2 regions of the Aminobacter sp. UC22_36 genome follow, and region 2 is predicted to be linked to the other one. Evidence: riboswitches for the same ligand, from Rfam matches in the RefSeq annotation. Region 2 holds a riboswitch; the other holds the start of a gene.
The links. A riboswitch is a leader RNA that binds a small molecule or an ion and turns the genes downstream of it on or off. The one in region 2 is predicted to bind S-adenosylmethionine.

Region 1 (14,686 bases), 2.0 Mb from region 2:
CAACGATTTCGGCGAGAACTACGGCTATGGCGTCATCTGCGGCCCTGATGGCGGACCGCCGGCGCTGATCAAGGACCCTGATATCGCCTTCGGGTTGATGTTCCTGGGGCCAAGAACCCACTATCCGCTACATCATCACCCGGCCGATGAACTCTACTACACCGTCACCGGCCCTTCCTACTGGCGGGCGGGCGAAGCGGACTGGACCAGGCGGGGCATCGACGAAATCATCCACCACCCGTCATGGCTGCCCCATGCCACGCTTTCGGAGGAGCGGCCTCTTGTGCTTCTTTATGTATGGGAGGGCGACCTCGAGACCGATGCGGCTTTCATACCCGATGCCGTGACGGCGGATGCCGCCCCCACTTCCGTGGGGTTGGATGTGACATGAGCGTTTTTCGCCTCCTCGCCGGCCGAATCATGTTTTCGGCCCTGACGCTGCTTCTCGTGTCGATCCTGATCTTCCTGATCCTCGAGGCGCTTCCTGGCGACGTCGCCACCCGTATCCTCGGCCGCGATGCCACCGCCAAGGCACTGGAAGTTCTGCGCGGCCAGCTTCATCTCGACCAGTCTGCCCCCATCCGGTATTTCCACTGGCTCGGCGACTTCCTGCGCGGCGATCTCGGCGTGTCGATCGCCACCGGCCGCCCGATCGCCGATGTTCTCGCTCCCCGCATCGCCAATACTCTGCTGCTTTCGCTCTTTGCCTTTGCAATCTATCTCGTGCTTGCGCTTGTTCCCGCAATCATCCAGGCCACGAACCGCGGCAAGCTCGTCGACCACGTCATCTCGGTCATCACGCTCATTCTGCTGTCGCTGCCGGATTTCCTGCTCGCCACGATCCTGCTCTTCGTCTTTGCAGTTGCGATGCCGATCCTGCCTGCTCTGGCGACGATCTCGGAGGCCAGCACCTGGCAGGAGACGCTGCGCGCCATGGTCCTGCCCGCCGTCACGCTCGCCATCATGATGGCGGTCTATGCCATCCGCGTCTTGCGCGACAGCCTCATCGAGGTGCTGCGCTCCGACTATGTGCGCCTCGCAGAACTCAAGGGCCTGCGCCCGCGCACCGTGCTCTTCCGACATGCCCTGCCGAACGCCATCGTGCCGGCGCTCAATGTCACCGCACTCAATCTCGGCTTCCTGATTGGCGGCGTCGTGATCGTCGAGCGGGTGTTTTCCTATCCCGGCTTCGGCACGCTGCTGATTGATGCGCTGCAACTGCGCGATGTTCCGTTGATCAAGGCGACTGTGATGATCAGTGCTGCCGTCTATGTCGTTGCCAATCTGGTGGCCGACGTCCTGGCTGTCCTGCTCCAACCACGCCTCAGGACAAGCCGATGACCACGATCACATCCAATCCCTCGATGCGGTTCGCCCGGTCCAGTGCCGAGCGCTGGCATGCCGCACCCGGCCCGTTCAAGGTTGGTGCGGTCATCCTCGCCGCCCATGTGCTCTTCGCCATCGTCGGTTGTTTCTGGACCCCTTATGGCTTTGCCGAAATGGGAGCGGGACTGCCGCTCTCGGGCGCATCCTTTCAGCATCCGATGGGCCTTGACCAAATCGGCCGCGACGTCTTCAGCCGTTTCATGCACGGCGCACATATCGTGCTTTTGCTCGCTTTTGCAGGCACGATCCTGGGCATGGTCGCCGGCACCACTCTGGGCCTGCTTTCGGGCTATGTAGGCGGCTGGTTCGACGAGATTGCCCAGCGCATCGTCGAAGCAATGATCAGCATCCCCTTTCTGGCACTTGCGCTGGTGATGATCATCGCCGCAGGCCCGGCACTTGCCGGGGAGCCAGTGTTGATCGTGCTCGTCGTCGGCCTGGTCTATGCCCCGCGCATAGCCCGCATCGCGCGCGCGGCCGCCATGGAAATAGCGACGCGTGAGTATGTCGCGGTGGCAGAACTGCGTGGCGAAGGCACATGGTCCATCGTCTTCCGCGAAATCCTTCCCAATGCAGCCAACGTGCTTCTCGTCGAGTTCTCATTGCGCCTTAGCTATGCCCCGATCCTCATTGGAGCGCTCGGCTTCCTCGGATTCGGCATTCGCCCACCGACGCCGGAATGGGGCCTCATGATCAGCGAAAACCGCAATCTCCTGATCGCCTCTCCAGTGACCGTGTTCGGGCCCGGCTTGGGCCTCGCATCCCTCGTCATCGGCTTTAACCTGTTCACCGATGGCCTCTCGCGCATGCTTGGCCAGCGGCCCGTGGCGGGAGCGTGAACATGAAAAAGCTCATCGAAGTCCGCAATCTCAACATCGCCTATGGTGGGAAAGCCGGCTGGACCAACGTGGTGCAGGACGTTTCCTTCGAGATCGCCCGCGGTGAAGCCTTCGGGCTCGTTGGTGAATCCGGCTGCGGCAAATCCACTGTCGCTTACCGCCTGCTTGGCTACGGCACCATCAACAGCCTGGTTCAGACCGGCGAGGTAGTGTTCGACGGCATGGATCTGCTCAAGCTTGATACCTCGGCACTAACACGCCTGCGCGGCAACCGTATCGCGCTCGTTCCGCAGAATCCGACAACCTCTCTCAGCCCGGGCATGCGGGTCGGCTCGCAGATCCGCGAAATGATCGCAACGCACCGGGCACTGCCTGACGGCATAAGCATGGAGCGCCGCGTCGTCGAACTCTTTGCTCTGGTCGGCCTGCCCGACGTGGGTCATCGCTACCCGCACGAACTCTCCGGCGGCCAGCAGCAACGCGTGGCAATCGCCATGGCCGTCGCCTGTAATCCGGACCTGCTCGTACTCGACGAGCCGACCACCGGCCTCGACGTCACCACCCAGCGCCAGATAATCCAGCTTCTCTGCGATCTTCGAGCCTGCATCGGCATGGCCATGCTGTACGTTACGCACGATCTGGCGCTGCTCGCCCAGATCGCCGACCGGGTGGGCGTCATGTATGCGGGCCAACTCGTCGAGGTCGCGCCCTGCAACGAGTTGTTAGCCGCGCCTGCCCATCCCTATTCCCGCGGGCTCATCGCCTCGATCCCGACCGTCGATGGAACCGACAGGCAGGCGCGGGGCCTGCGCGGCGTGCTGCGGCGAGACCAGATCTCCACCGGCTGCAAATTCGAACCACGCTGTGATTTCGCATCCGGGCCGTGTCGCACCACGCCGCAGGTTCTGCAGCCGGTCGGCAATGTGCGATCCGTTGCCTGCATGAAATGGCAAGAAGCCGCGGTGCCGCAAACGCCGGCTGCAAAGCCATGTCGGGGCGTCGAAGCAACCACCAGACACGACAGGCTGCTTTCGGTCACCGACTTGAACCTGTCTTATCGAAAGCCCGGTATTTTCGACAGGTTCCTCCGAAAGTCGATCCCTCCCGTCGTGCGCGATATCGAGCTCGAATTGCGCGCCGGTGAGGTGGTCGCGCTCGTTGGGGAATCCGGCAGCGGCAAATCGACGATTGCGCGCGCAATCAGCGGTCGCCTGCCGCCACAGTCGGGATCGGTCAGCCTGGACGGCGACCTGTTGGCCCCGGCGCTGAAAAGCCGCTCGGTCGAGCAATTGCGCCAGATCCAGTACATCTTCCAGAACCCGGACGCGTCCCTGAACCCCCGTCGCAGTATCCGGGCAATCCTCGCACGCCCGCTGGATCATTTCGGGATCGAGACAAACGAGGTGGCTCTCGCGGCCGTGTTGGACGACGTTGGCCTGCACGCGGGTTATCTCAACCGGTTTCCCGACCAGCTTTCTGGCGGCGAGCGCCAACGCATTGCCATCGCCCGCGCGCTGCTGGTCAATCCCAAACTACTGATCTGCGATGAAATCCTGTCAGCACTCGACGTCTCGGTGCAGGCCAGGATCGTCGAGATGCTGCGCTCCCTCAAGGAAAGGCAAGCGGTTGCGATGCTCTTCATCTCACACGACCTCGCCGTCGTGCAGAAGCTCGCCGATCGGGTTGCAGTGCTCTATCGCGGTGAGATCATGCAATTGGCCGATACCGGCACGCTGCTCGGCGATCCGCTCCACCCCTATACCGAAATGCTGCTCGACGCCGCGCCCGGCCTCAGCAAGGATCACTACGTCCCCCATCCCCCCGCCATTCCGACGTCGCGGGCGGTGCCGGGCATCGGCTGCCCGCTCGTCGGCCGCTGTCCCCGCCAGGTCGGACGCAACTGCGCCGAGACGCGGCCGCCGGTTCGCCAAACCGGCAGCGGCTATATCCGCTGCCACATTCCGGTCGACGAACTGGCAACTCGTGCAGTTCGGCAAGGTCTGAAGCCCTTGAGCGTTGAAACTTAATTGGGCTAGGATTGCCCTGACCAGGAAGGCACCGGCTAGGCGAAAGGGTCCAGGCAGTACCTTGAGTGGGTATCGAGCTCATCACTGGAACACCTAGGGGGAGAGTACCCCTGGTCCGCGACCGGTTAGCGCGTGGCGACGCTCGGTTCAAGGTTCCAGCCAAACGCGACAGCCTTGTTTGCGGTGCCGGACGTCGGCTCAGGGGCGCAAAGTTGCCAAACAGCTTGGAAGACCGAACGGCCGCTTACCGTGTCTCGGCTCCAAAACCCACTCTGACCTGCCCTAAGCGTCGGGTGCCAAGCGTCAGGCCACTGGCGCGTGCTCGATCGGATCATTCCGTTTGCTTGTCGATGTTGTGCGTGTTCTCGACGGCCACAGGAATATCGATGACGGCATGTCCACCGCCGCCTGCAGACGAAGGGTTTCGAGGGCCAGCAGGGCGTCAAGGGACCGCGCCCGGTGTCGGGCGCGGTCGCGATGGCAGCGGCTAGCGCTTCGTGCCGATGTTCTCCAGATCAAACGCCGTGGTCTGGTAGACCCGGTTGATCCAGTTGCCGAACAAAAGATGGGCGTGCGAGCGCCAGCGGTTGAGCGGCTTACGCTGCGGGTCGTCATTGGGGTAATATTCATGCGGCACGGCGATGGTCACCCCGGCCGCGACATCGCGATCATATTCTTCCTTGAGCGAGGTCGAGTCGTATTCGATGTGGTTGAACATGTAGAGCCGGTTGCCGGCTTCTTCGGAAAGCAGGCTCGGTCCGGTCTCTTCCGATTCCATCAAAAGTTCGAGGCCTGAACCCTGAGGGATGTCTTCGGCGCGGACCTCGGTCCAGCGCGACACCGGGATGGCGAAGTCGTCGGAGAAGCCGGCGAGGTAAGGCGATGCCGGCGCGTTGTTGTTGTGGCGGTAGACGCCGAACGCCTTGTCTTCCAGCGTGTGCTTGGGGACACGGTGGAAATGCCAGGCGGCTGCCATCGCGCCCCAGCAGATGAAGAACGGCGAATGCACGTTGGTCGTCGTCCAGTCCATGATCTGCTTGAGTTCGTCCCAGTAGGTGACGTCCTCGAAGGGCAGCAGTTCAATGGGCGCACCGGTGATGATGAAGCCGTCGAACTTGCGATGCCTGACCTCTTCCCAGGTCTGGTAGAAGGCGATCAGGTGGTCTTCGGAGGTGTTCTTGGCCTTGTGGGTGCCGATACGCACCAGGGTCAGCTCGACCTGCAGCGGGCTGGCGCCGATCAGCCGGGCGATCTGGGTTTCCGTCCTGACCTTGTTGGGCATCAGGTTGAGCAGGCCGATCTGCAGCGGACGGATGTCCTGACGCAAAGCGGTCTGCTCGTCCATGATGGACACGCCCTCTTTGACAAGCACTTCACGGGCGGGCAGCTGATCGGGGATCTTGATCGGCACTGTGCGAACTCCAAAAAACAAAACCGGCATTGCTGTCGCAAAGCCGGTTTACGGATCGCAAACGGCCCTTTAGCGACTTGTTTAACGTGGCTGCAAGCCGACCGGCCAAATCACCACGGGTCTATGACCTGCTCTTACGCCCGAGTACCGATTGCGTCAACAGCGACTCAAATGGGGCGCCAGGGCGGCCTTGCCAGCCGGTTTTCCTCGACATTATACGCCCTGGGCGGTATTTCCGCTGCGGCCTCCGATCGGAGGCGCCAATCCAGGATATTTCGAAATGACCAAGGCACCCGAGCAGATTCGCCCCGAACCCCGCGCCGGCATCATGGACATCGCCGCCTATGTGCCGGGCAAGAGCACAGCTCCGGCAGGCGTCGCCAAGGTCCACAAGCTGTCGTCGAACGAAAATCCGCTCGGGGCGTCGCCGCATGCGATCGAGGCGGTCCAGAAGCTTTCGCATAAGATGGAGTATTATCCCGACGGGTCGGCGTCACGCCTGAGGCAGGCGATCGCCGCGACCCATGGGCTCAACCCTGCCAACATCCTGTGCTCGAACGGCTCCGACGAGGTGCTGGGCCTGTTGTCGCAGAGCTATCTCTCGCCGGGCGACGAGGCCGTCTACACCGAGCACGGCTTCATGGTCTACAAGATCTACACCCAGGCCGCCGGTGCCACACCGGTCGTTGCCAAGGAAGATGCCGAGAAGGCCAGCGTCGACAACATCATCGCGGCGCTGACGCCGAAGACCAAGATCGTCTTCCTCGCCAACCCGAACAACCCGACCGGCACCTATCTGCCGTTCGAGGAAGTGCGCCGCCTGCATGCCGCCCTGCCCAGGAACGTGCTGCTGGTGCTCGATGCGGCCTATGCCGAATATGTCCGCCGCAACGACTACGAGTCGGGCGTCGAGCTGGTCGCGGCCAACGAAAACGTCGTCATGACGCGCACCTTCTCCAAGATCCACGGCCTGGGCGGCATGCGCATCGGCTGGATCTACGCGCCGGCGCACATCATCGACGTGCTCGAGCGCATGCGTGGTCCCTTCAACGTCAATGCGGCGGCGATCGAAGCCGGCGTCGCGGCGATGGAAGACCGCGGCCATGTCGAGCGCACGGTGGCGCACAACGCCAAATGGGCGGAATGGCTGGTCGCCGAGTTCGAAAAACTCGGCCTGCGCGTCACGCCCTCGGTCGGCAACTTCCTGCTGGTCCACTTCCCCGATGAGGCCAAGCACGCGGCCGCTGCCGCCGACGACTATCTCAGCGCGCGCGGCTATATCCTGCGCAGGGTCACCGGCTACGGTTTTCCCAATGCGCTGCGCATGACCATCGGCACCGAAGAGGCCAATCGCGGCGTCATTGCCGCACTCACCGAATTCCTGAAAAGTTGACCCATGTCAGACCCTCTGTTTGAAAAGATCGCCCTGATCGGCATCGGCCTGATCGGCTCCTCGCTCGCCCGGGTCATCCGGCGCGAGGGCCTGGCCCGCCACATCGCCATTTCGACGCGCAGCGCAGCGACGCTGGCGCGTGCCGAGGAACTTGGCCTCGGCGACAGCTATGCGACCGACGCCAAGCTGGCGGTCAAGGATGCCGACCTCATCATCGTTTCGGTGCCGGTCGGCTCGTCGGGCGCTGTTGCCGCCGACATCGCTTCGGCGCTCAAGCCGGGCGCCATCCTCACCGATGTCGGCTCGACCAAGGCCTCGGTCATCGCCCAGATGGCGCCCTTCATTCGGCAAGGCGTGCATTTCATCCCCGGCCACCCGCTCGCCGGTACCGAGAAGTCGGGCCCCGATGCAGGCTTTGCCGAGCTGTTCGAGAACCGCTGGTGCATCTTCACGCCGCTGCCCGATACCGATCCGGCAGCGCTTGAAAAGCTGTCGGCGTTCTGGCGCCGCTGCGGCTCCAACATCGACACGATGGACCCCGAGCATCACGACATGACGCTGGCCATCGTTTCGCATCTGCCGCACATCATCGCCTACAACATCGTCGGCACCGCCGACGATCTGGAGTCGGTGACCAAGTCGGAAGTGATCAAATATTCGGCGTCGGGTTTCCGCGACTTCACCCGTCTCGCCGCCTCCGATCCGACGATGTGGCGCGATGTGTGCCTGCACAACAAGGATGCGATCCTGGAAATGCTGGCGCGCTTTTCCGAAGACCTGGCGTCGCTGCAGCGGGCGATCCGCTGGGGCGACGGCGACAAGCTGTTTGAGATGTTCACCCGCACCCGCGCCATTCGTCGCTCGATCATCGACGCCGGCCAGGAAGTCGACGTGCCGAACTTCGGCCGCGAGGCGATCGAGCATCCGGTGAAGAGCTAAGGTCGCGCACTGATAAACTGCCGGGGTAGCTGCACGGTTCTGATTCAAGCTCCTTGAAGGGAGCTGCTGATGGGCCAGCCTGGCTACGAGTTGACGGATTTCGAGTGATCGGACCGCTGCGCCCGAACAAGCCGCGCGGGGTGCCTCGGGTTGATGACTGGCGTCTTCGAACCGGCTGGCCGTGTTCGAACCGGCTGGCCGTGTTCGGACCGGCTCGCCGTGGACGGACATTCCCGAGCGCTACGGAGCGCCGCCGGCATGCTCGATACGCTCGGCGGCGGCGACGTGCTGCTTGCCGATCGCGCCTAAGACGGTGATGCCTTGCCGAGAGATGGCCGCGCGCGCATGGGCCAACATCAAGCCGATGCCCGGCCGCAAACGCCGCCCGCCGTATTCAGCGCCTTCCTCTATCGGTACTGTGACCTCGTCGAACGCTTCTTCAGCAAACCCAAGCACTTCCGCGCCGTCGCCACCGCTTTGAAAAGCATAGCGAAAACTACCTTGCTCTCGTCAAGCTCGCTTCAGCCAAAATCTGGATGCGCTTTACTGGTCGGTGAGCTAGGAAGGCTACTCGAATGCTCGCAGAGGCGTTCAGGCAGGAGCCAGACCATGATCAAGATGAGTGTCTACTATCGCGCCGATGGCGGTTCGAAGTTCGATCACGACTACTACCGCACCCGCCATATGCCACTGCTCCAGGAACGGCTCGGCGATGCCTGCCTGCGCTACGAGATCGATAAGGGCCTTGCGGGTCGCGAAGCTGGAAGCGCGCCGGAGTTCGTCGCGGCGTGCCACGTCTACTCGCCTGACCTGGCGACATTCCAGGAGGCGTTGGGTCCCCCACCGCGCGGAGATCGCCGCTGATGTCGCCAACTATACTGACATCGCCCCTATCGTGCAGATCAGCGAAGTCGTTGAAGGCTAGGCGTAGCCTAGGGCAGCAGGGTGCTTGTTCACATACTGCCCTACTGCCTTATTCCCCTAATCCCCTAATCCACCGCCGGCACCATGCCCAGCGGAATGAAGCCCAGCGTCGCCTTGCCCTTGACGATCTTGAGCGGCAGGGTCGGCGCGTCGCCGAGCAGAGCGAGGCCGGTAAATGCGGTCTCGAACTGCTTTTTCTGCTCGGGCATGACCTCCGACAGGATGCGCGACAGTTCGCGCGGGTTCTGGATCGTCACCTTGAGGTCGGCGTCGACCAGCCCGTCCTCGGCGACCGACCATGGGCCGCTGAGTGCGACGCCCGTCGTGCCGCCCGAGGTCAGCGTCAGCGAGCGAATGGTGCCCGACTGGCCACGCAAGGCCGGCTGTTGGCTTGCGACAAGGGCAACGCCATTGTTGAGCGTGGTGTCGGCGCTGCCGTCGAGCCTGGGCAAGGTGCGCCCGCCGATCGCCTGCGGGTCGATCTGGAGGCCGGTGAAGGTGCCGGCAAGATCGATATTGGCGCCGTTGGGGCGCAGATGCGTCTGTGTTGCCTCAGCGGTGAACAAAGGCTTGGCGACGCCGTCGATGAATGCCGCCTGAGCTGAAAGCATCTTGGTCTCGACCGAGATCCGCTCGGGCAGGGGCCGGGCGATGCGGGCGCTGGCATGCAACAGCTCCCAGTTGAACTGCAACTGCGGCAGGTCGGGCGCGGTGATCCTGAGCGGCCCGTCGATCTCGAGCACCGAGTGCATCGGCTGGTAGACCTGGGCGGCGGTGCGGAAATTGCCGGCACTGGCCGAAATCCTGCGCCCCGAATCCTCATAGTCGAGGCGGTCGCAGAACAGGCCGATGCGGAACGGAAAACCCTTGATCTCAGGGTTGGCGCATTCGAGCGACACGCCGTCGCGGTTGACGCCGGCGATCGCCTTGCGCACTTCGCTTTCGGCCTTGCCGGCGAACCAGAACCAGCCGGCGCTGTAGCCGCCGAACAAAAGCACGATGAAAACACCGAGCCAGAAGAAGCGGCGGCTGGAATTCGGTCTTGGTTGCTGACTTGACGGCATGCTTGGGCTCTCGCTAACGCGGTGATGTTCACCGCGATCACCAACAGGCTGGCGATATGGGCGATTTTTGGGTTTTTGGCTACGGTTCGCTGATGTGGCGGCCAGGTTTCGCGCATATCGAGACGCGCCGCGCCCGGTTGATGGGTTTTCGCCGCTCCTTGTGCATCCGCTCCTGGGTGCATCGCGGCACCGAGCAACGGCCTGGCCTGGTGCTCGGCCTCGACCGTGGCGGCTCCTGCGTCGGCCTCGCCTTCCGCGTGCCCGGCGATCTCAGGGACGAGGTGCTGGCCTATCTGCGCGAGCGCGAACTGGTCACCAGCGTCTATCTCGAACGCCAGCTGGCGATCCAGCTCGACCAAGGCGAAAAGGTCGAGGCGGTCTGCTACATCGCCGACCGCAAGCATCACCAATATGCCGGCAATCTCGACGCGGCACATGCCGCACAAATCGTCACCGGTGCTGTCGGCCAGTCGGGCCGCAACGAGGACTATGTGCTCACAACCGTCGCGCATCTCAAGGCGCTCGGCATTCGCGACCATTGGCTCGAAGAGGTGGCGCGGCGCATCAGTCAACAGCCCTGATGTCAGCAGGCAATATCGACGCCCGATTTTCGGCGGCGCGCCAGGCGGATTGGCGCTAAGGATTCGCCATGCTGTTCCAACGCCCCGATGACGACACGCTCTACGACGCGCTGATTGCGCGTGATGCCGGTTATGACGGCTTTGCCTATGTCGGGGTGCGCACGACCGGCATCTTCTGCCGGCTGACCTGTGCCGCGCGCAAACCCAAGCGCGACAATGTGCAGTTCTTCGACACCACCGCCGAATGCCTGCATGCCGGCTTCCGGCCTTGCCTGCGCTGCCGCCCGATGATGGGCTCAGGCGAGCCGGAGCCATTGGTGGCGATGCTTATCGAAGCGCTCGAACGCACGCCGGAGCGGCGCTGGCTCGAAGCCGACATCGTTGCCATGGGTCTCGATGCCTCGACGGTGCGTCGTGCCTTCAAGCGCCGCTTCGGCATGAGTTTCCTCGAAATGGCGCGGCTGCGCCGGCTGGGGCAGGCGGCGGAACGGCTGACATCAGGCGACAGCGTGCTCGAAACGCAGGTCGAGGCGGGTTTTGATTCCGGCAGCGGTTTTCGCGCCGCGGTGACAAGGCTGCTTGGCGAGGCGCCGGCCAAATTGCGCGGCAAGACCATGCTCAAAGCCGACTGGATCGAAACGCCGATCGGGCCGATGATCGCCATTGCCGACCAGCATGCGCTGCACATCCTCGAATTCCTCGAACGCAAGGCGCTGGCGAGCGAAGTCGCCAAGCTCAAGGCTGCCACCGGCTCGGCCATCGCCTTCGGCCGGGCGCCACCGATCGACCAGATCGAAGCCGAACTCGGTGCCTATTTCGCCGGCAATTCGGCTGCGTTCGCGACCCGGCTGGCGCCGCAAGGCACCGCCTTCGAACGCCAGGTCTGGGATGGCTTGCGGCGCATCCCGGCGGGGATCTCGGCGACCTATTCCGGCCTTGCCGCAGCGATCGGCAATCCGGCTGCGGTGCGTGCCGTCGGTCGCGCCAATGGCGCCAATCCGATCGCCATCGTCATCCCATGCCACCGCGTCGTCGGGGTCAGCGGCGATCTGACTGGTTATGGTGGTGGCCTGTGGCGCAAGCGCTGGCTGCTCGAACACGAGCGGCGGATGGCCGCTGCGTAAGCGGCCGCTAGCTGGCGACCTCTATGCCCAGTTGCTTCAGCCGCCTGGCGGCCGTCGGCGGCATCGGCGGCGGGTTCGCCGAGGTCGCTGCCTCGATCAGGAATGCGTCGCAGGCGGCCTCGGTCTCCGAGATCAGGCGCTGCATGAATTCCTCGCGCGTCAGCCCCGCCGGGATCGGCTTGAGGAAACGCGCCTTGATGGTGCCGGGGAAGCGCAGGAACTTGCGGCGCGGCCAGTACAGGCCGGCGACATGGGCGACCGGCACCACCGGCATGTTGAGCGCCTGATAAAGCTCGGCGATGCCCCATTTGTAGGCCGGCTCGTCGCCCGGGGCACGGCGGGTGCCTTCGGGATAGATGATCAGCTGGCGGTCGTTCTGCATTTCCCGGCGCGTCGCCACCACCACGGCCTTCAGTGCCGCCGAGCGCTTGCCGCGGTTGACCGGGATCATCTTCATCTTGGCGATGTACCAGCCGAAGAACGGGATCCACATCAGCTCGCGCTTGAGGATGTAGAGCGGGTCGCGCAGATAGGGGAAGAAGGCGATGGCATCCCAGAACGACTGGTGCTTGGGCGCCAGGATGAACGAGCCCTCGGGCAGGTTCTCCTGCCCGGTGATCTCGCTTTTGGTGCCGGCGATCTTTTCCTGCAGCCACAGGCTCGAACGCGCCCAGAATTTCGGCACCAGCCAGGCGCGGTGCCTTGGCGACAGGAAATAATAGGGCGTCCACAGGATCATCTGGACGATCAGGCTGACATAAAAGGCGAAGTTGAATGCCAGCGAACGGATTTGGAGCATTGGTGAGGAGCGCCTGAGGACGGGATTTCGCCGTTGGTTACACCAAGCCGTCCAAAAAGGAAAACCAGCGTCACGGCTTTTGTGCGGGCGAGCCCCTATTCGGCGGCGGCCTGGACCACGACCACGCCGTCCGCCGACGGCTTGACCGGTACGATGCCGCGGGCCAGCGCCAAAAGGTATTTGTTATATTCGGTGAACAGCACGCGGAACGCTTCCGGCTTGGTCAGCCAGCGACCGTCGTCGAGCTTGGAGTTGACGACCGGGTAGGGCTCCAGGCTGGCGTTGCGCAGCAGGCGGCCCATCTCCAGCATGCTGCGCGGCATGTGGTAGTTGTTGGTGACGAGGATGACGCGGCCATAGGCGTGGCTTTCGACCCATTTGGCGCTTTCCTCGGCATTGCCGATGGTGTCGAGCGCGGCGCGGTCGATGTCGACCCGGTTGAACAGCGACTTGTCGCTGCCGGTTGCCAGTTGCAGTTGCCGCCGTGTCGCCGACGGGTGCACGCCGCTGATCAGCAGGCGTTCGCCCTTGCCCGCCTTGAGCAGGCCAAGGGCTGCGTCAAGCCGGGCCTGGCCGCCGGTCAGGACGATGATGGCGTCGGCCTTGGCAGGGTTTGCCGGTGTGCTCAGGCCGCTGACATGGGTCGCAAACAGCGCGAAGCCGCCGGTGAAGATGAAGGCGGCGGCGACGAGGATGAACAGGATGCGGCGCAAAAAAATCAATCTCCGGCGCGGCTTGAGCCCGGCCGGGTGGAATTTCGTTGCTGAAACTGTCCCCGATGCGGCGAGCGCGTTCTGTCCCATCACGAAACCATGGTTAGGCAGGGAATGCGGCTTTTGCAGCGCCTATTTAAGCACATTCTGCAACAATGTGACATCATCCGTGATTACATCCTTTCCGGATGCTGCACGTCGATGTCGCCAAGGTAGTTGACGACGGTGATATGCGAGGTCGCAGCCGTCAGCGCCCCGATCACCGCGACGATGACAGCGACGCCGAGATAGCCGTTCACGCCGATGGCGAAGTTGCCGAACAGAGCTGTCGCCTGGTCGGCCTCAGGTGTCGCGAGATTGAGCGACGACCACCAGGAAAAGATGATGAACACGATCACCGCGGCAACCCCGCCGGCGGCAGCCCCCTTCATGCCGGTGAGCAGGAAATGGCGGCGGAACTCGCTGGCGATGAAGCCGGCTTCGGCGCCGACGAAATGCAGCACCTCGATGATGTGGCCGTTGCCGGCCATGGCGCCGCGTGTCGCAAACACCACCGACAGCACCGTGGCGGCGAGCATCAGCACCAGCACGCCGGTACCGATGGTGACAGTGGTGCGCGCCATCGCCACCAGCCGGTCGACCCAGGTGCGGTGATCGTCGAGCGTGGCGGTCGGCACCTTGGGCGTGATCGCTGCGCGCATCGCGCCAAAATCCGGTGGGCTTGCCTGGTCGATGGTGACGATCACCAGCCGCGGCACCGGCAATTCGTCGATGTTCAGCCCCGAGCCGAGCCAGGGTTCGAGCAGCCGGGCGGTCGCCTCGCGGTCGACGATCTTGGTGCTGGCGACGCCGGCGAACTCGCCGGCGATGCGGGCGGCGGTCTCGAGCGCCACCTCCATGTCGAGCCCGTCGGCCGGCTTGATCTGGATCGTTGCCTCGCGCGAAATCTGGTTCTCCCACACCGAGGCGGTGTCGCGCACCAACGTCACCGCGCCCAATGTCAGGCACGACAGGAAGGTCATGATGGCGATGACCAGCACCAAAGCGCGGCCGGCGATGTTCTGCGACGGCACGATCGGCGCGGTCTTGCGCTGCAGCCGCGGTGCCGGCTGCTGTTGTGGGCTTGCGTCTTCGAACTCGTCCTCGAACTCTTCGTCAGGGGCGCGTGCGCCAGCGGCGGCCTCAGTCATAGATGTCGAGCCTCCCGCCGGCGAGAATCATCCGTCGCGCGTCGACCTGGTCCATCAGGCCGAGATCGTGGGTGGCGATGACCACGGCGGTGCCAAGCCGGTTGAGCTCGATGAACAGCCGGAGCAGGCGCCGCGCCAGCGGCGGATCGACATTGCCGGTCGGCTCGTCGGCGAGCAGGATCTCGGGTTGTTCGATCAGCGCGCGGGCGATCGCGGCGCGCTGCTTTTCGCCGCCCGACAGCACCGGCGGCAGCACATGCATGCGCTCGCCGAGGCCGACCCACTTCAACAGCTCG
Region 2 (14,686 bases):
GATTTCGCTAAATGCTTCTGCGGTTTCTTTTTTCCGTCATGCGGCTAGCGTAAAGCGCTAGATTCAGGATCACGATTCCCGAACGGGGACCGACGAAAGAAAATTCGGCCATGCAGTCACAACACATTGTCAGTGCCTACGACGACGAACTGAAGTTCCTGGCGAGGAAGATCGCCGCGATGGGCGGCCAGGCCGAGCGCATGGTCGACCAGGCGATCGCCGCACTCGTCAATGCCGACCCGGCTCTTGGCCAAAGGGTGATCCAGGACGACGTCGTGCTCGACGAAGCCCAGCGCGAGATCGACGACAAGGCGATCCTGATCATCGCCAGGCGCCAGCCGATGGCCACCGACCTGCGCGAAATCATCGGCGCGATCCGCATCTCGGCCGACCTCGAACGCGTCGGCGATCTCGGCAAGAACATCGCCAAGCGTGTATCGGCGGTGGCCGAAGGTCGGCAGCCGAACAGCCTGTTCCGCGGCCTTGAGGCGCTGGCGGAATTGGCGCTGACCCAGCTCAAGGAAGTGCTCGACGTCTATGCCTCGCGCTCGGTCGAGCGCATCGGCTTCGTGCGTGATCGCGATGAGCAGATCGACGCCATGTACACCTCGCTGTTCCGCGAGCTTTTGACCTACATGATGGAAGATCCGCGCAACATCACGCCGTGCACGCACCTGCTGTTTTGTCGCCAAGAACATCGAGCGCATCGGCGACCATGCCACCAACATTGCCGAGACGATCTACTACATCGTCACCGGCGAACAGATGCCGCCCGAACGGCCGAAGGAAGACAAGAGCCATCGCGTGACGTTGTCGGGCGAAGGCAAGGCTGGATGAGCCCGGGCAAACGGGCTTCTGCCTGCGCCGTGGAAGGTTTAGACTGACGATCTGATCAGGCGAGGCTCAAGCTTCGCAGGGGTGCAGTATGACCGAACTTGCCAGGAAGTTCGACAAGGACCCCGAGCTGGAAGGCGGCGTCGTCGCGTCCAGCGTCTATTTCGGCGGCCGCCGCATCGCCGATATCCCCATTGAAGAAGCCGGCAACTGGGCGGCCAAGGAAGGCCACGTCGTCTGGATCGGCCTGTTGGAGCCGGACCGCGAGTTGCTGCTCAGGGTGCAGCGACAGTTCAACCTGCACGACCTCGCCATCGAGGATGCCGAGCACCCCCACCAGCGCCCGAAGATCGAGCAATATGGCGATGCGCTGTTCATCGTCGCGCGCACGGCCCAGCTGGTGCAGGGCCGGGTCAATTTCGGCGAAACGCACATGTTCGTCGGCAAGGGCTACATCGTCAGCGTCCGCCACGGCGTCTCTACGTCCTATGCGGCGGTCCGCCAGCACTGGGAATCCTGCCCGTCGGCGCTGGCCAAGGGCGAAGACTTCATTCTCTACGCGATCCTCGATTTCATCGTCGACAACTACATGCCGGTGCTTGAGCAGATCGAAGAGGAGGTCGATGTCATCGAGGACGGCGTGCTGGCTAGGCCGATGACGTCGAAGGACATCGAGCGGCTCTATATGCTGCGCCGCGACCTGCTGCGCCTGCGCAATGCCGCGGGACCGCTTGTCGAGGTCTGCCGCCGCCTGACCAGCGCCGATCTGCCGCAATTGCGCCCGGCGATGCATCCGTTGTTTCGTGACGTCACCGACCACATCCGCACGGTGCTGGAGAAGGTCGACAATCTGCGCGAGGTGCTGGCCTTTGCCTTCGAGGCGAGCCTGCTGGTCGGGCAGAGCCAGGAAACCGCAATCGCCAAGAAGCTGGCCTCCTGGGCGGCGATCCTGGCGGTGCCGACCGCGCTCGCCGGCATCTACGGCATGAACTTCAACGACATGCCGGAGCTGCATTTCGAATACGGCTATCCGACCGTGCTGGTGGCTATCGTGACCATCTGCTCGATCCTCTATTGGCGGTTCAAGAAGAACGGTTGGCTGTGAAAGGGCGAAATAGCGAATAGTGAGTAGCGAATAGAGAAAGGGCCCCGGAACACTTGCGATCCGAGGCCCTTCCAATTTGTACTATTCGCTATTCGCTATTCGCTATTCGCTCAGCGCGAGCGGCGACGCTCCGAAGCCGGCTGGAAGGCGATCTTCGAGTGGTAGCCGCAATAAGGCCCGCTCTCGCCGGCTTCGTTGCCGCAGAAGCTGAAGTCTTCGCTCAGCGGATCGCCGTTCGGCCATTTGCAGGTCCGCTCGCTGAGCTGGACCAGTTGCAGGCGGCGCGAGATCGGCACCACGACATTCTCCACCGGGCGGATGTAGTGCCGTGCAACCGGCTCGACGTCGAACTGCGCCTGCAGCGCCGTGGCGCCGATGCTGGCGGTCACGGTACGCGTTGCGGTCACGGTGCGCTGCACCGATTTGGTCGCGGTCGTTGCCTGCGTCGTCTTCTTTTGGCGCGCCGGTGCCGCCGTGGCGCGGCCGCGGCTCGACAGCTTCAGGCGGTGAACCTTGCCGATGACGGCATTGCGGCTCACGCCACCCAATTGTGCTGCAATCTGGCTCGCGCTCAGACCTTCAGACCACAATTTCCTGAGAAGTTCGACCCGCTCGTCAGTCCAGTTCATGAGACAGTGCTCCTGATTTAACGCGCAGAATTCGGAATCGTTTTCCGTCCCGGCAAGCCGGGTGGACACCACATCTATTCGGTGAATATGTCCGCCGCACGAAATCTAGTTATTTCTCAATTACAATTACCGATGCGCCGAGTCCGTGACAAGAGTCGCGGGGGCTTTGCGATTCGGTTTTTACGGTTTTCCCCAACTTGCCGACGTAACGTGGCTACATGGCAACGAGTGGGTTGGATTGCATCGCCCTAAGCGACGTTTTCGTTGACTTCATGGCAGAAAAACCTGATATAGCCGCAGGCCGCCGCTCTGAGGCGGCTTTTTGATTTTTTCCGGGTTCGGAGAGACATATAATGAGCGGATCGGCGCTTTTCGAGACGTTTGCTCGTGCACCTTTGGCTTTCGAGCGAGGTGAGGGCTCTTGGCTGATCACCGAGAACGGCGAGCGATATCTCGATTTTGCTGGTGGCATCGCGGTCAATTCGTTGGGCCACAGCCATCCGCATCTCGTCGAGGCGCTGACCGAACAGGCCGCCAAGCTGTGGCACGTCTCCAACCTGTACCAGATCCCCGGCCAGAGCCGGCTGGGCGAGCGCCTTGCCGAGAACTCCTTCGCCGACCGCATCTTCTTCACCAATTCCGGTGCGGAAGCGCTCGAATGCGCGATCAAGACCGCCCGCCGCTACCAGTATGTCAACGGCCATCCCGAGCGCTACCGCGTCATCACCTTCGAGGGCGCCTTCCACGGCCGTACGCTGGCGACCATCGCCGCCGGCGGCCAGGCCAAATACCTCGAGGGTTTCGGTCCGAAGGTCGAAGGCTTCGATCAGGTCGCCTTCGATGACATCGATGCGGCAGAGAAGCTGATCGGCCCCGAGACGGCGGCGATCCTGCTCGAGCCCGTGCAGGGCGAAGGCGGCATCCGCCCGTTCCCCGACGCAGTCGCTGAAGCGCCTGCGCCAGCTGTGCGACAAGCACGGCCTGCTGCTGATTTTCGATGAGGTCCAGTGCGGCATCGGCCGGACCGGCAAGCTGTTTGCCCATGAATGGGCCGGCGTGAATCCCGACCTGATGGCGATCGCCAAGGGCATCGGCGGCGGTTTCCCGATGGGCGCCTGCCTTGCCACCGAAGAGGCTGCCAGCGCGATGACCGCTGGCGTCCATGGCACGACCTTTGGCGGCAATCCGCTCGCCATGGCGGTCGGCAACGCCGTGCTCGACGTCGTACTCGAAGAAGGCTTCCTTGACGAAGTTAGCCGCAAGGCGCTGCTGATCAAGCAGGGTCTCGCCGCCGTCGCCGACGAATTCCCCGACGTGATCGAAGGCATCCGTGGCTCCGGCCTGATGCTTGGTCTCAAATGCACCATGCCCAACACCAAGGTGAACATGGCGTTGCGTGACCAGAAGCTGCTTGCGGTGCCGGCGGGCGACAATGTGATCCGCCTGCTGCCGCCGCTGACGACCAGCGACGCGGACATCCAAGAGGCGCTAGCGCGCGTTCGCGCCGGAGCTGCCAGCCTCTCCAAGGCCGCCGCCAGCGGCGGCTGAACCCAAGGAAGTTACATGACCAGCGGGATTCGCCATTTCACCGACCTCTCGGCACTTTCCGGGAGCGACCTTCGCGGGATTTTCGACGACGCGGCGGCACGCAAGGCGCGCCTGAAAGCCGGCGAACGATCGAAGCCGCTGGAGGGCAAGGTGCTGGCAATGATCTTCGACAAGCCGTCGACCCGCACGCGCATCTCGTTCGACGTCGGCATGCGCCAGCTCGGCGGCGAAACCATCATGCTGACCGGCACCGAGATGCAGCTTGGTCGTTCGGAGTCGATCGCCGACACCGCCAAGGTGCTGTCGCGCTATGTCGATGCGATCATGATCCGTACCACGGCGCATGACCGGCTGATCGAGCTGACCGAAAACGCGACCATTCCCGTCATCAACGGCCTGACCGACGACACCCACCCGTGCCAGCTGATGGCCGACATCCTGACGTTCGAGGAACATCGCGGGCCGGTGCGCGGCAAGACCTTTGCCTGGACCGGCGACGGCAACAACGTGCTGCATTCGCTGCTCGAGGCCTCGGCCCGCTTCAGCTTCAATGTCAATATCGCGGTGCCTGAAGGCAGCGAACCGGAAGAGAAGTACATCGACTGGTCGCGCGCCAATGGCGGCAAGGTCATGATCACCCGTTCGGCCGAGGATGCGGTGCGCAACGTCGATGCGATCGTCACCGACTGCTGGGTGTCGATGGGCCAGGAGCATCGCGCCCGCGGCCACAACGTGTTCCTGCCCTATCAGGTCAATGCCGACCTGATGAAGCACGCCAAGCCCGACGCCCTGTTCATGCACTGCCTGCCGGCCCATCGCGGCGAGGAAGTGACTGACGAGGTCATCGACGGCCCCAACTCGGTGGTCTTCGACGAGGCGGAAAACCGGCTCCACGCCCAGAAGGCCGTGCTCGCCTGGTGCCTGGGCGCTTGAATGCCTGATCAGCCGCTCCTATCTGGTGCGGGATCACACATTTGCACGTTATTCTGCGACCCTCGGCAGGCCGATAGGTCGCGGAAACCATTTTACGGGATAAGTTCCAGTGGCTGAGATCGAACGCAAGCTCGGCGAATATGGGTTCGCCGGTGACGACCATGTTGTTCCATTCGCGGTGGAGCCGCTCGACGTGCGCGGCCGCACCGTCCAGCTTGGCCCGCTGCTCGACCAGATTCTTGAACGGCACGACTATCCGGAACCGGTGGCCAGGCTTCTGGCCGAGGCCTGCGTGGTCACGGTGCTGCTCGGTACATCGTTGAAGTTCGAAGGCAAGTTCATCTTCCAGACCCGCACCGACGGGCCGGTGGACATGCTGGTCGCCGATTTCACCACGCCGCATTCGCTGCGCGCCTATGCGCGCTACGATGCCGACCGGGTCGATGCGGCGATCGAGGCCGGCATGACCGCGCCCGAAGACCTTCTGGGCAGCGGCGTCCTGGCGCTGACCATTGACCAGGGCGAGCACACCACACGCTACCAGGGCATCGTCGAGCTCAACGGCATCACGCTCGAAGAGGCGGCGCGCGCCTATTTCCGCCAGTCGGAGCAGATCCCGACCGAGGTAAGGCTTTCGGTGGCAAAGCTTGTGCTTCCGGCCGAAGGCGGCCCGCGCGAGCATTGGCGCGCCGGTGGCCTTCTGGCGCAGTTCCTGCCTGACTCACCCGAGCGCCGGCGCGTGGCCGACATCCATGGCGGCGACGGCGACGAGCGCGATGTGGCAGCACACCCCGACGACAATTCCTGGCAGGAACTCCTGGCGCTGGTCGGAACCATCGAGCCGACCGAGTTGATCGACCCGACAGTTGGCACCGAGCGGCTTCTCTACCGCCTGTTTCACGAACATGGCGCAGTCGTCTACGAGGGTGTGCGTGTTGCCGACGAATGCTCGTGCTCGAGCCAGAAGATCAAGGGTATCCTGCAGGGCTTCACGGCCGAGGAAATCACCGAGAGCGTCGAAGACGGCGTTATCCGGGTCGCTTGCGAGTTCTGCTCCAAGTCCTACGAGTTCGATCCCGCCGAGTTCGCACCGGTCCAGTAACTCCATCTGGCTACCGGAGCACGGCCTTGAAAACCGGCGCCCGGTTTTCGGGCTCATGCTCTAGTTCAGCCTGTGACGCGCGCCGGGTAGATCCAGTGAAAAGGCGGGAATGGCGATGTCGAACATCTCGCCTGCTTCGGTGCGCATGGTGTAGCGCCCGACCATGATTCCCGATGGCGTTGAGAGCGGGCAGCCCGACGCATATTGATAGCTGTCGCCTGGATTGAGTTCTGGCTGGTCGCCGACGACGCCTGGGCCCTGGACTTCCTCGACCCGGCCAGTGGCGTCGGTGATGTGCCAGTAGCGCGCCAAAAGCTGGACGAACTCGTCCGAGTTGTTTTCGATGGTGACGCGATAGCCCCAGACATAGCGGTTTTCCGAGGGCTCGGAACGCTCCTCCAGGTAAAACGGCTCGACCTCGACCGCGATGTTGCGGGTGATTGCGCGATACATATGCTGCGCTCCTTGGCCTGCACGACGACAGAGTCCGCCGCGCAGGGCGGCGGGTCAACTGGCGTTAGACGAATTCACACCAATTGTGATGAGGCTGTGGCGGATTTCACGTCAACGACGCATCGGCGTCACCCCGCTGTCATGCCACAAGGCCAGTTTCTGCGTCATCCAACGACAAGGAATCTCAGCCATGAAACGTCTCATCGCCCTTCTTTTCGCCTCGGCCTGCCTTGCCGGCACAGTTGCCCATGCGAACGATCTGGCAAGCGGCATCGAAAAGCTGACCAGGGGCACCGAGTGGCAGCTGGTCAAATCTCCCAGGCTGGAGTTCGACACCTTCCACCCCCAGGGCTTCGCGCGTGTCGGCGATGCGCTGTTCATGTCGTCCGTCGAGATCATCGAACGGACCAAGAAGTTCGAGGCACCGCAGAACGGGCTCGACCGCGACGAGGGCAAGGGTGCCGGCCATCTGTTCAAGCTCGATGCAAGCGGCAAGCTTGTCGGCCAGGTCAAGCTCGGCGACGGTGCGATCTACCATCCGGGCGGCATCGACTATGACGGTCGCTGGCTGTGGGTGCCGGTGGCTGAATACCGGCCGAACAGCAAGTCGATCATCTACCGCGTCGATCCGGAAACCCTGGAGGCGACCGAAGTCTTCCGTTTCCCCGACCACATTGGCGGTATCGTCTCCGATCCCGAAAACGGCATGCTGCACGCCGTCAGCTGGGGGTCGCGCCGCTTCTACAACTGGAAGGTCACGGAGGATCTGACGGTGCCGGATGCGGCGCTCGACCCGGAGAAGACACGCACGCTCAATCCCTCGCACTACATCGACTATCAGGATTGCGCGCTGGCCAAGCCGGGCCAGGCCGTCTGCACCGGCCTCACCGAATACCGCCCGGGTCCTGACGGGCAGGTCTTCCGCCTCGGCGGCATCGAAACAGTCGATCTCAAGGATGGCCGCCCGCTGTTTCAGATGCCGATCCAGATCTGGACGGAAAAAGGCAAGTCGATCGCCGGCAATCCGGTGCTGATCGAAAAGACCGAGACGGGCCTGCGCCTGACGGCGGCCCCGGAAGACAACGAGACCAAGCTCTACGTCTACGAAACCAAGCTGCCGTAAGACGGATTGAGGCGGGCGGCGCTCCGGCATGCGGAGCGCCGTACATCTGTAGGCTTAGCGGGCCGCCTTCAACGCATCGCCGATGTCGTTGAGCAGGTCGTCGGCGTCTTCCAGGCCGACCGACAGGCGCAGTGTGCCGTCGTCGATACCGAGTTCGGCGCGAGCCTCGTCGGTGAGGTTCTTGTGCGTCGTCGTCGCCGGATGGGTGATCAGGCTCTTCGAGTCGCCGAGATTGTTCGAGATCAGGATGATATTGAGCGCGTTTTCGAAGGCGAAGGCCGCCTTCTTGCCGCCCTTGACGTCGAAGCAGATCAAGGTCGAACCGCCCGACATCTGCTTCTTGACGATGTCGGCCTGCGGGTGGTCGGCCCGGCCCGGATAGATCAGGCGCGACACTTCAGGACTTTCGGCCAGGAAGTCGGCGATCTTGCCGGCGGACTCGGTCTGCTGGCGCACGCGCAGTGGCAGGGTTTCGAGGCCCTTGAGCAGCGTCCAGGCGTTGAAAGGCGACAGGCTCGGACCGGTGTGGCGGAAATAGTCGTGCAGATTCTCGTCGATCCACTTCTTGTCCGACAGGATCACGCCGCCGAGGCAGCGGCCCTGGCCGTCAATGTGCTTGGTCGCCGAATAGACAACGATATGGGCGCCGAGTTCGAGTGGCTTCTGCTGCATCGGGGTGGCGAAGACGTTGTCGACGACAAGCCGCGCGCCGATCGAATTGGCAAGGGCTGCGACCGCTGCAATGTCGACGACTTCGAGCGTCGGGTTGGTCGGGCTTTCCAGGAAAAACAGCTTGGTGTTGGGCTGGACCGCCTTTTCCCAGTTCTCGATCAGCGTACCGTCAACCAGCGTCGCCTCGATGCCGTATTTCGGCGCCAGCGTCTCGACCACCCAGCGGCAGGAGCCGAACAGCGCGCGGGCGGCAACGATATGGTCGCCGGCTTTCAGGCCGCACAGGATGGCGGCCGTGACCGCTGCCATGCCCGAGGCCGTGGCGCGTGCGTCTTCCGCGCCCTCGAGCGCGCACATGCGCTTTTCGAACATGTCGACGGTGGGGTTGGCGTAGCGCGAATAGATGAAACCCGGGCTCTCTCCTTTGAAGCGGGCTTCGGCACTTTCGGCGCTGTCATAGACATAGCCTTGGGTGAGGAAGATCGATTCCGAGGTTTCGCCGAAGCCGGAGCGGAGGGTTCCGCCATGGACGAGGGTGGTCTGGGGTTTCCAGTTACGCTGCTTTTCGGAGCTCATAGCCAAATCCAAATACAAAAAAACCGGTCGCGAAGTCGCAACCGGTCCATCGACGGCCCTTTAGCGACTTGTTTAACGTGGCTGCAAGCCGACCGGCCAAATCACCACGGGATAAATGTCCTTTAGACCCGCAGCCTGCTTGCGTCAATCGCGGGGTCGACTAAACGTTTTGGGCCACGCACATGACCCCGAACATGGTCGGGATCCAGCGGCCTTGGCTCACCATTTGGGCTGGTGGCGCTGCAGAGGAGTGAGGCAATTGCGGCAGTCGGGCATACTTCCGGACCAGGATATCGCGGCGCTGTTTGCGTCGGGCGCGCTCACGGCGCCGCCGCTCGACGTCGGCCAGATCCAGCCGGCGAGCCTGGATCTCAGGCTGGGCGCAACGGCATTCCGCACCCGCGCCAGCTTCCTGCCGGGCCCCAATTCGCTGGTCTCGGAAAAGCTCGACCGGCTCAAGCTGCACGAGATCGACCTGACCAACGGTGCGGTGCTGGAAACAGGCTGTGTCTATATCGTGCCGCTGCTCGAAAGCCTCGCGCTGCCGGCCGAGATTTCGGCCTCGGCCAACCCGAAGAGCTCGACCGGCCGCCTTGACATCTTCACCCGCGTGATGACCGACCGCGGCCAGGAGTTCGACAAGATCCCCGCCGGCTATGCCGGCCCGCTCTATCTCGAAGTCAGCCCGCGCACCTTCCCGATCGTCGCGCGCAAGGGCTCGCGCCTGTCGCAGATCCGTTTCCGCAAGGGCAATGCGCTGCTGTCAGAAGCCGAATTGCATGCGCTGCATCTGTCCGACCGTCTGGTGGCCATCGACCCGCCGAACATTTCAGGCGGCGGCATAGCGCTCTCCATCGACCTTGCCGGTGCGCCGGGCAGCATTGTCGGCTACCGCGGCAAGCACCACACCGGCCTCGTCGACGTCGACAAGCGCGCCGCCCAGAAGGTCGTCGATTTCTGGGAGCCGATCTACAATCACGGTGCCGAGGAACTGGTGCTCGATCCCGACGAGTTCTACATCCTGGTCTCGCGCGAGGCGGTGCATGTGCCGCCGCTCTACGCTGCCGAGATGACGCCGTTCGATCCGTTGGTTGGCGAATTCCGCGTCCACTATGCCGGCTTCTTCGATCCCGGTTTTGGCCATTCCAGCGCTGGCGGCACCGGCAGCCGCGCCGTGCTCGAGGTGCGCAGCCACGAAGTCCCCTTCATCCTCGAGCACGGCCAGGTCGTCGGCCGCCTGGTCTACGAGCATATGCTGGCGCGCCCCAAGGCGCTCTATGGCACTGATCTCGGTTCCAACTACCAGGCCCAGGGGCTGAAGCTTTCCAAGCATTTTCGCATGGACTGACCTTACGTCATGGTGCGCAGACCTCAGTCTGCTTGTCCATTTCCGGCCGCTGTGCTTGGCTGGAGCCAGGACGCTCGCATAAGGGCGCCTGGCAAATGGAGAGGACCATGCAGATTTCGTGGAAATTCGCATGCGCTGCGTCGCTGGCAGCGCTGTTGTCGACCGCTGGCGCAACTTGGGCGCAGGATGCCGCAAAACTTAAGATCGCCACCGAAGGTGCTTACCCGCCCTTCAACAGCCTGACCGCCGACGGCAAGCTGATCGGCTTCGACGTCGATGTCGCCAACGCGCTGTGCGCCCAGATGAAAGTCGAGTGCGAGATCGCCGCCCAGGATTGGGACGGCATCATCCCGGCGCTGCAGGGTGGCAAGTTCGACGCCATCGTTGCCTCGATGACCATCACCGACGAGCGCAAGAAGCAGGTGCTGTTCACCAACAAGTACTACACAACGCCGCTGGCGCTGATCGCGGCAAAGACCTCCGACCTGACCTCGCCGGAGCCTGATGCGCTCAAGGGCAAGACGGTGGGCGCCCAGGCGTCGACCACCCAGAGCATCTATGCCGAGGACCACTACGCCAAGGCAGGCGCCGACGTGAAGCTCTATCCGACGCAGGATGAGGCCGTGGCCGACCTGACCAACGGCCGTCTCGATGCGGTTGTGGCCGACAAGTTCGTGCTGGTCGACTGGATGAAGACCACCGGCCAGGATTGCTGCAAGATGATCGGCGATCTCAAGGGCACCGAGTCCGAGACCGGCATTGCCGTGCATCTGGGCAATGAGGCCCTGCGCGATAAGCTCAACGCGGCCATCGACGCCATCGTCAAGGACGGCACCTACGCCAAGATCAACGCCAAGTATTTCGACTTCGACATCTACGGCGCCGATTGAGGGTAAAGGCTGAGAAACCAGGCCGGGCGCGCTTTGCGTCCGGCCTTTTTTGTTTCTGGGGTACCGTAAGACTGGCTGTAAAACCGCCAGCCCCGGCGATGTTCAGATGAGGCGCAATGTCTTTTTGGAAAAGCTGGAGCGGGTAGCGGGAATCGAACCCGCGCGTTCAGCTTGGGAAGCTGACAGGCTACCATTACATCATACCCGCGCGGGCATCTGGTTAGCATCAGCGTTGCTGAACGGCAATCGGGAAACGAGGTGTCCACGCGACCGCGCACGCAATTCGATGCTCTGGCTGAACGCTGCTATTTTCGTTTCTGCAGTATCGCGCGTGCTCTCCGGAGCCGGGACAGCGCCATCTCGCCATAGGCACGTGGCTTGAGCTTGCCGCCGAAGCCGGCGCGCAGGATCTTGCGGGCCTGGCTGCCGGAGTAGCGCGCGAGGATTTCGCGGCAGAATACGCGCGAACGGAACTGGACTGCGAGCTTTGGCGCGTTGGCCAAGAATATCTCGAACACCTTTGGGTCGCCGTAGAACCTGCGCAGCCGTTTGGGTGTTTCGCGGGTGATGAGGTCCAGCACTGACCAGAAGCCACCGTCGAGCATCCAGACATATCTGACTGCGTTGGCCATGAGAAAATCGATGTCCGTCAGCGTCGCTTCGTGGGCGAGCCGATAGTACTCCGGTGTTCCAGACCGAAGCCAAGGTGAGCTTTCATGGTTCGAGAACGCGTTTTCGCCGTGTAACCTGTAGCCCGACAGGACGATATCGATGAGCGCGCTGCCGCCAAATCCATGGCACATGAAGTTGAAGTAGCCGTCCGCCGAACGCATATATCTGGGCTCGCCGCCGCGCCGGACCAGCCGCAGTTGAGATGCACGATACATGTTTGCCGTGCCAGGGCTCCAGTGCCAGCCGGTCGCCGACTTCGGGACAAGCACTGTCCGCGCGGACAGATGCTGGAATACCTGGTGCGAGACAGTCGGCAGGCGCAGTGTTGACGCCTCGGGGTGCAAGTTTCGTGTCTGGCTGTTGATGGTGACGCTGCCGCCGGCGGCGGCCAGGATGTTTCCGAGCGCGTCCATCTCCGCGACGCTCGAGGATGTGAAGGCAACGCTCTGCCGAAGCGCCAAGTGAGCCTGGACATGCATTGAAGCGTAGGTCGACAGCAGCACATCGTCGGCGTCGACGAAGGTGACAAAGCCGCCCTTGATCTTGTCCAGCGACCAGAAGGCCGCGCCGAGCTGGCCCAGGTTTTCCGGCAGGTTCTCGACCGTGAAGCGGCTGTCGCCAGCGACATGCCTGGCAATCACCTCGGCACTGTCGTCGGTTGAGCCGTTGTCGATGACCAGGCACTCGAAATTCGCGTAGTCCTGCGCCTTGATGGAGTCGATCGTGGCGCCGACGTAGCGGGCATAATTCCAGGAGATGACGACGAAGCTGACCAGCGGCGGCTTGATCGCCGCGCCTGACAGTTCGTTGACGCTGCGTCCGCCGATGGTGAAATCAGACCCCGCATGCGGATCCGGAGCTCGGGTCTTGCGGATGATCACCTGGTAGTCCTGGTGCAGGAACTCGTACTCTCCGGCCCTGGCTAGGAGAAAGGCGTCGATGCCAGCTTTCGGGCGCTCGGTCGCGGGCTTGGTGGGCTGCCATTGATAGTCGTCGAGGATCATGATGCCGCCTGACACAAGCAGGTCCCAGCTTTGCTGGGCATCGGCGAAGGCGGCTGCCGCGTGATGGTCGCCATCGACATAGACGATGTCGAAACGCCGGGCTGCGCGCTGCAACTCCGACAAGGCGTCGATCGAGAAGGCCTTCAGCTTTTCGAGCCGATGGGCAAATGGCCGCGTGTTGGCGTCAAAACGGGCCTCGACGTCGGCCATGTCGGTGTGATGGCGCGCACCGACTGTTTTGTGCTCGATACTGCCTTCGAATGTGTCGATGCAGGTGAGGTGACAGTTTGGCAGGAACTGCAGGAAAAACACCGCCGAGCGGCCTTCGAACGAACCGATTTCCAGAACCTTCACAGGCTCGTCCGATCGGTCGCGCAAATGCTGTTCCCAGACGGGAATGTGACGGGACGTCCAATCCCAACTGAAGGCCTTGCCGTCGAAGTAGTTCATTCGGTCGCGCCTATTGGCCTGGAAATGGTGAGCTTGTAGAAACATGCAAGACATTGCATGGACCTGATGTCTATAGCGAAAGCAGAGGCCTACGTGCATCCGGAAAAGCGGATACTGGTAACAGGCGGAGCCGGCTTTGTTGGCTCCTATCTCTGCGAGCGGCTGCTGGAAGCTGGGGCGCACGTCTTGTGTGTCGACAATTTCTACACCGGGGCACGCAGCAATGTCGCGCATCTCGATGCCCATCCCCGCTTCGAGCTGATCGAACACGATGTTTGCGTGCCGTTGCATGTCGATGTCGACGAGATCTACAATCTGGCCTGTCCGGCATCGCCGATCCACTACCAGCGCGATCCGGTCCAGACCACCAAGACCAGCGTGCTCGGCGCCATCAACATGCTCGGCCTCGCCAAGCGTCTCGGTGCCAGGGTACTTCAGGCGTCGACATCGGAAGTCTATGGCGACCCGGCCATCCACCCCCAGGACGAGACCTACTGGGGCAACGTCAATCCGATCGGGCCGCGCTCCTGTTACGACGAAGGCAAGCGCTGCGCCGAAACGCTGTTCTTCGACTACCGGCGCCAGCACGGTCTGGAGATCAAGGTCGCCCGGATCTTCAACACCTATGGGCCGAGGATGCAGCCCAACGACGGGCGCGTCGTGTCGAACTTCATCATCCAGGCCCTGAAAGGCGAGAGCATCTCGATCTTTGGCGACGGCGCGCAGACGCGCTCGTTCTGTTATGTCGACGATCTTGTCGACGGCCTGATCAAGCTGATGGCCTCGCCCAAGGATTTCACCGGTCCCGTCAATCTGGGCAATCCCGAGGAGTACTCGATGGTCGAGCTGGCCAATGCCGTGCTGTCGAAGACCGGCAGCACGTCGCGGCTGGCGTTTTTCCCGCTGCCCGAAGACGACCCGAGGCAGCGAAGGCCAGACATCACCCTGGCCGCCGGGCTGGGCTGGCAGCCAACAACGCCGTTGCAAGTTGGTTTGCAGCGAACGGTCGCCTACTTCCGAGACCTGATGACCGCGCAGCGGCTGGAAAGGGAGGGCAACGTCGACGCTGCCAGCGCCACCGTGGCGGCCGCCTCCTGAGTTCGAACGGGTACCTGGCCTAGGCGCGGCCGTTGTTGCGTTCAGCCGTCTCCTTCGTCGGATGCGCCGCGCCGCCTCTTGCAGCGAGCTGCGCCATGCCGACCAGCAGATCGTGTTGATCGAAGAAGCAGACGCGTCCGCGGCCTTCCTGCTTGGCGCGGTAGAGGGCCTCGTCGGCGCGCTTGAAGTAGGTGCCGCTATCGGCACCATCGCCAATCAAGGTAACGCCGACGCTGGCGCCAATGGTAA

Region 1: linked by a shared signal. The riboswitch ahead of metA (homoserine O-succinyltransferase) and the one ahead of ACHMW7_RS25320 (O-succinylhomoserine sulfhydrylase) in region 2 are both predicted to bind S-adenosylmethionine.

The regions. Positions count from the first base shown of each region.
Region 1 is NZ_CP171996.1:1,115,808-1,130,493, forward strand. It holds gene ACHMW7_RS08570 (dimethylsulfonioproprionate lyase family protein) at 1-391, shown strand, start outside; gene ACHMW7_RS08575 (ABC transporter permease) at 388-1,341, shown strand; gene ACHMW7_RS08580 (ABC transporter permease) at 1,338-2,225, shown strand; gene ACHMW7_RS08585 (dipeptide ABC transporter ATP-binding protein) at 2,228-4,252, shown strand; gene metA (homoserine O-succinyltransferase) at 4,740-5,663, opposite strand; SAM riboswitch at 5,713-5,790, opposite strand; gene hisC (histidinol-phosphate transaminase) at 5,944-7,056, shown strand; gene ACHMW7_RS08600 (prephenate/arogenate dehydrogenase family protein) at 7,060-7,995, shown strand; partial or broken gene ACHMW7_RS08605 (hypothetical protein) at 8,049-8,552, shown strand; partial or broken gene ACHMW7_RS08610 (EthD family reductase) at 8,605-8,920, shown strand; gene ACHMW7_RS08615 (DUF2125 domain-containing protein) at 8,985-9,983, opposite strand; gene ACHMW7_RS08620 (gamma-glutamylcyclotransferase) at 10,040-10,564, shown strand; gene ACHMW7_RS08625 (bifunctional transcriptional activator/DNA repair enzyme AdaA) at 10,633-11,688, shown strand; gene ACHMW7_RS08630 (lysophospholipid acyltransferase family protein) at 11,696-12,487, opposite strand; gene ACHMW7_RS08635 (YdcF family protein) at 12,583-13,290, opposite strand; gene ACHMW7_RS08640 (cell division protein FtsX) at 13,374-14,390, opposite strand; gene ftsE (cell division ATP-binding protein FtsE) at 14,383-14,686, opposite strand, start outside.
Region 2 is NZ_CP171996.1:4,467,551-4,482,236, reverse strand. It holds partial or broken gene phoU (phosphate signaling complex protein PhoU) at 111-837, shown strand; gene ACHMW7_RS25355 (magnesium and cobalt transport protein CorA) at 926-1,939, shown strand; gene ACHMW7_RS25350 (GcrA family cell cycle regulator) at 2,050-2,568, opposite strand; partial or broken gene ACHMW7_RS25345 (aspartate aminotransferase family protein) at 2,922-4,116, shown strand; gene argF (ornithine carbamoyltransferase) at 4,132-5,049, shown strand; gene ACHMW7_RS25335 (Hsp33 family molecular chaperone) at 5,159-6,151, shown strand; gene apaG (Co2+/Mg2+ efflux protein ApaG) at 6,212-6,604, opposite strand; gene ACHMW7_RS25325 (DUF6454 family protein) at 6,795-7,727, shown strand; gene ACHMW7_RS25320 (O-succinylhomoserine sulfhydrylase) at 7,782-8,975, opposite strand; SAM riboswitch at 9,016-9,093, opposite strand; gene ACHMW7_RS25315 (2'-deoxycytidine 5'-triphosphate deaminase) at 9,235-10,323, shown strand; gene ACHMW7_RS25310 (ABC transporter substrate-binding protein) at 10,431-11,213, shown strand; tRNA gene ACHMW7_RS25305 (tRNA-Gly) at 11,348-11,421, opposite strand; gene ACHMW7_RS25300 (glycosyltransferase) at 11,519-13,339, opposite strand; gene ACHMW7_RS25295 (UDP-glucuronic acid decarboxylase family protein) at 13,406-14,437, shown strand; gene ACHMW7_RS25290 (diguanylate cyclase domain-containing protein) at 14,457-14,686, opposite strand, start outside.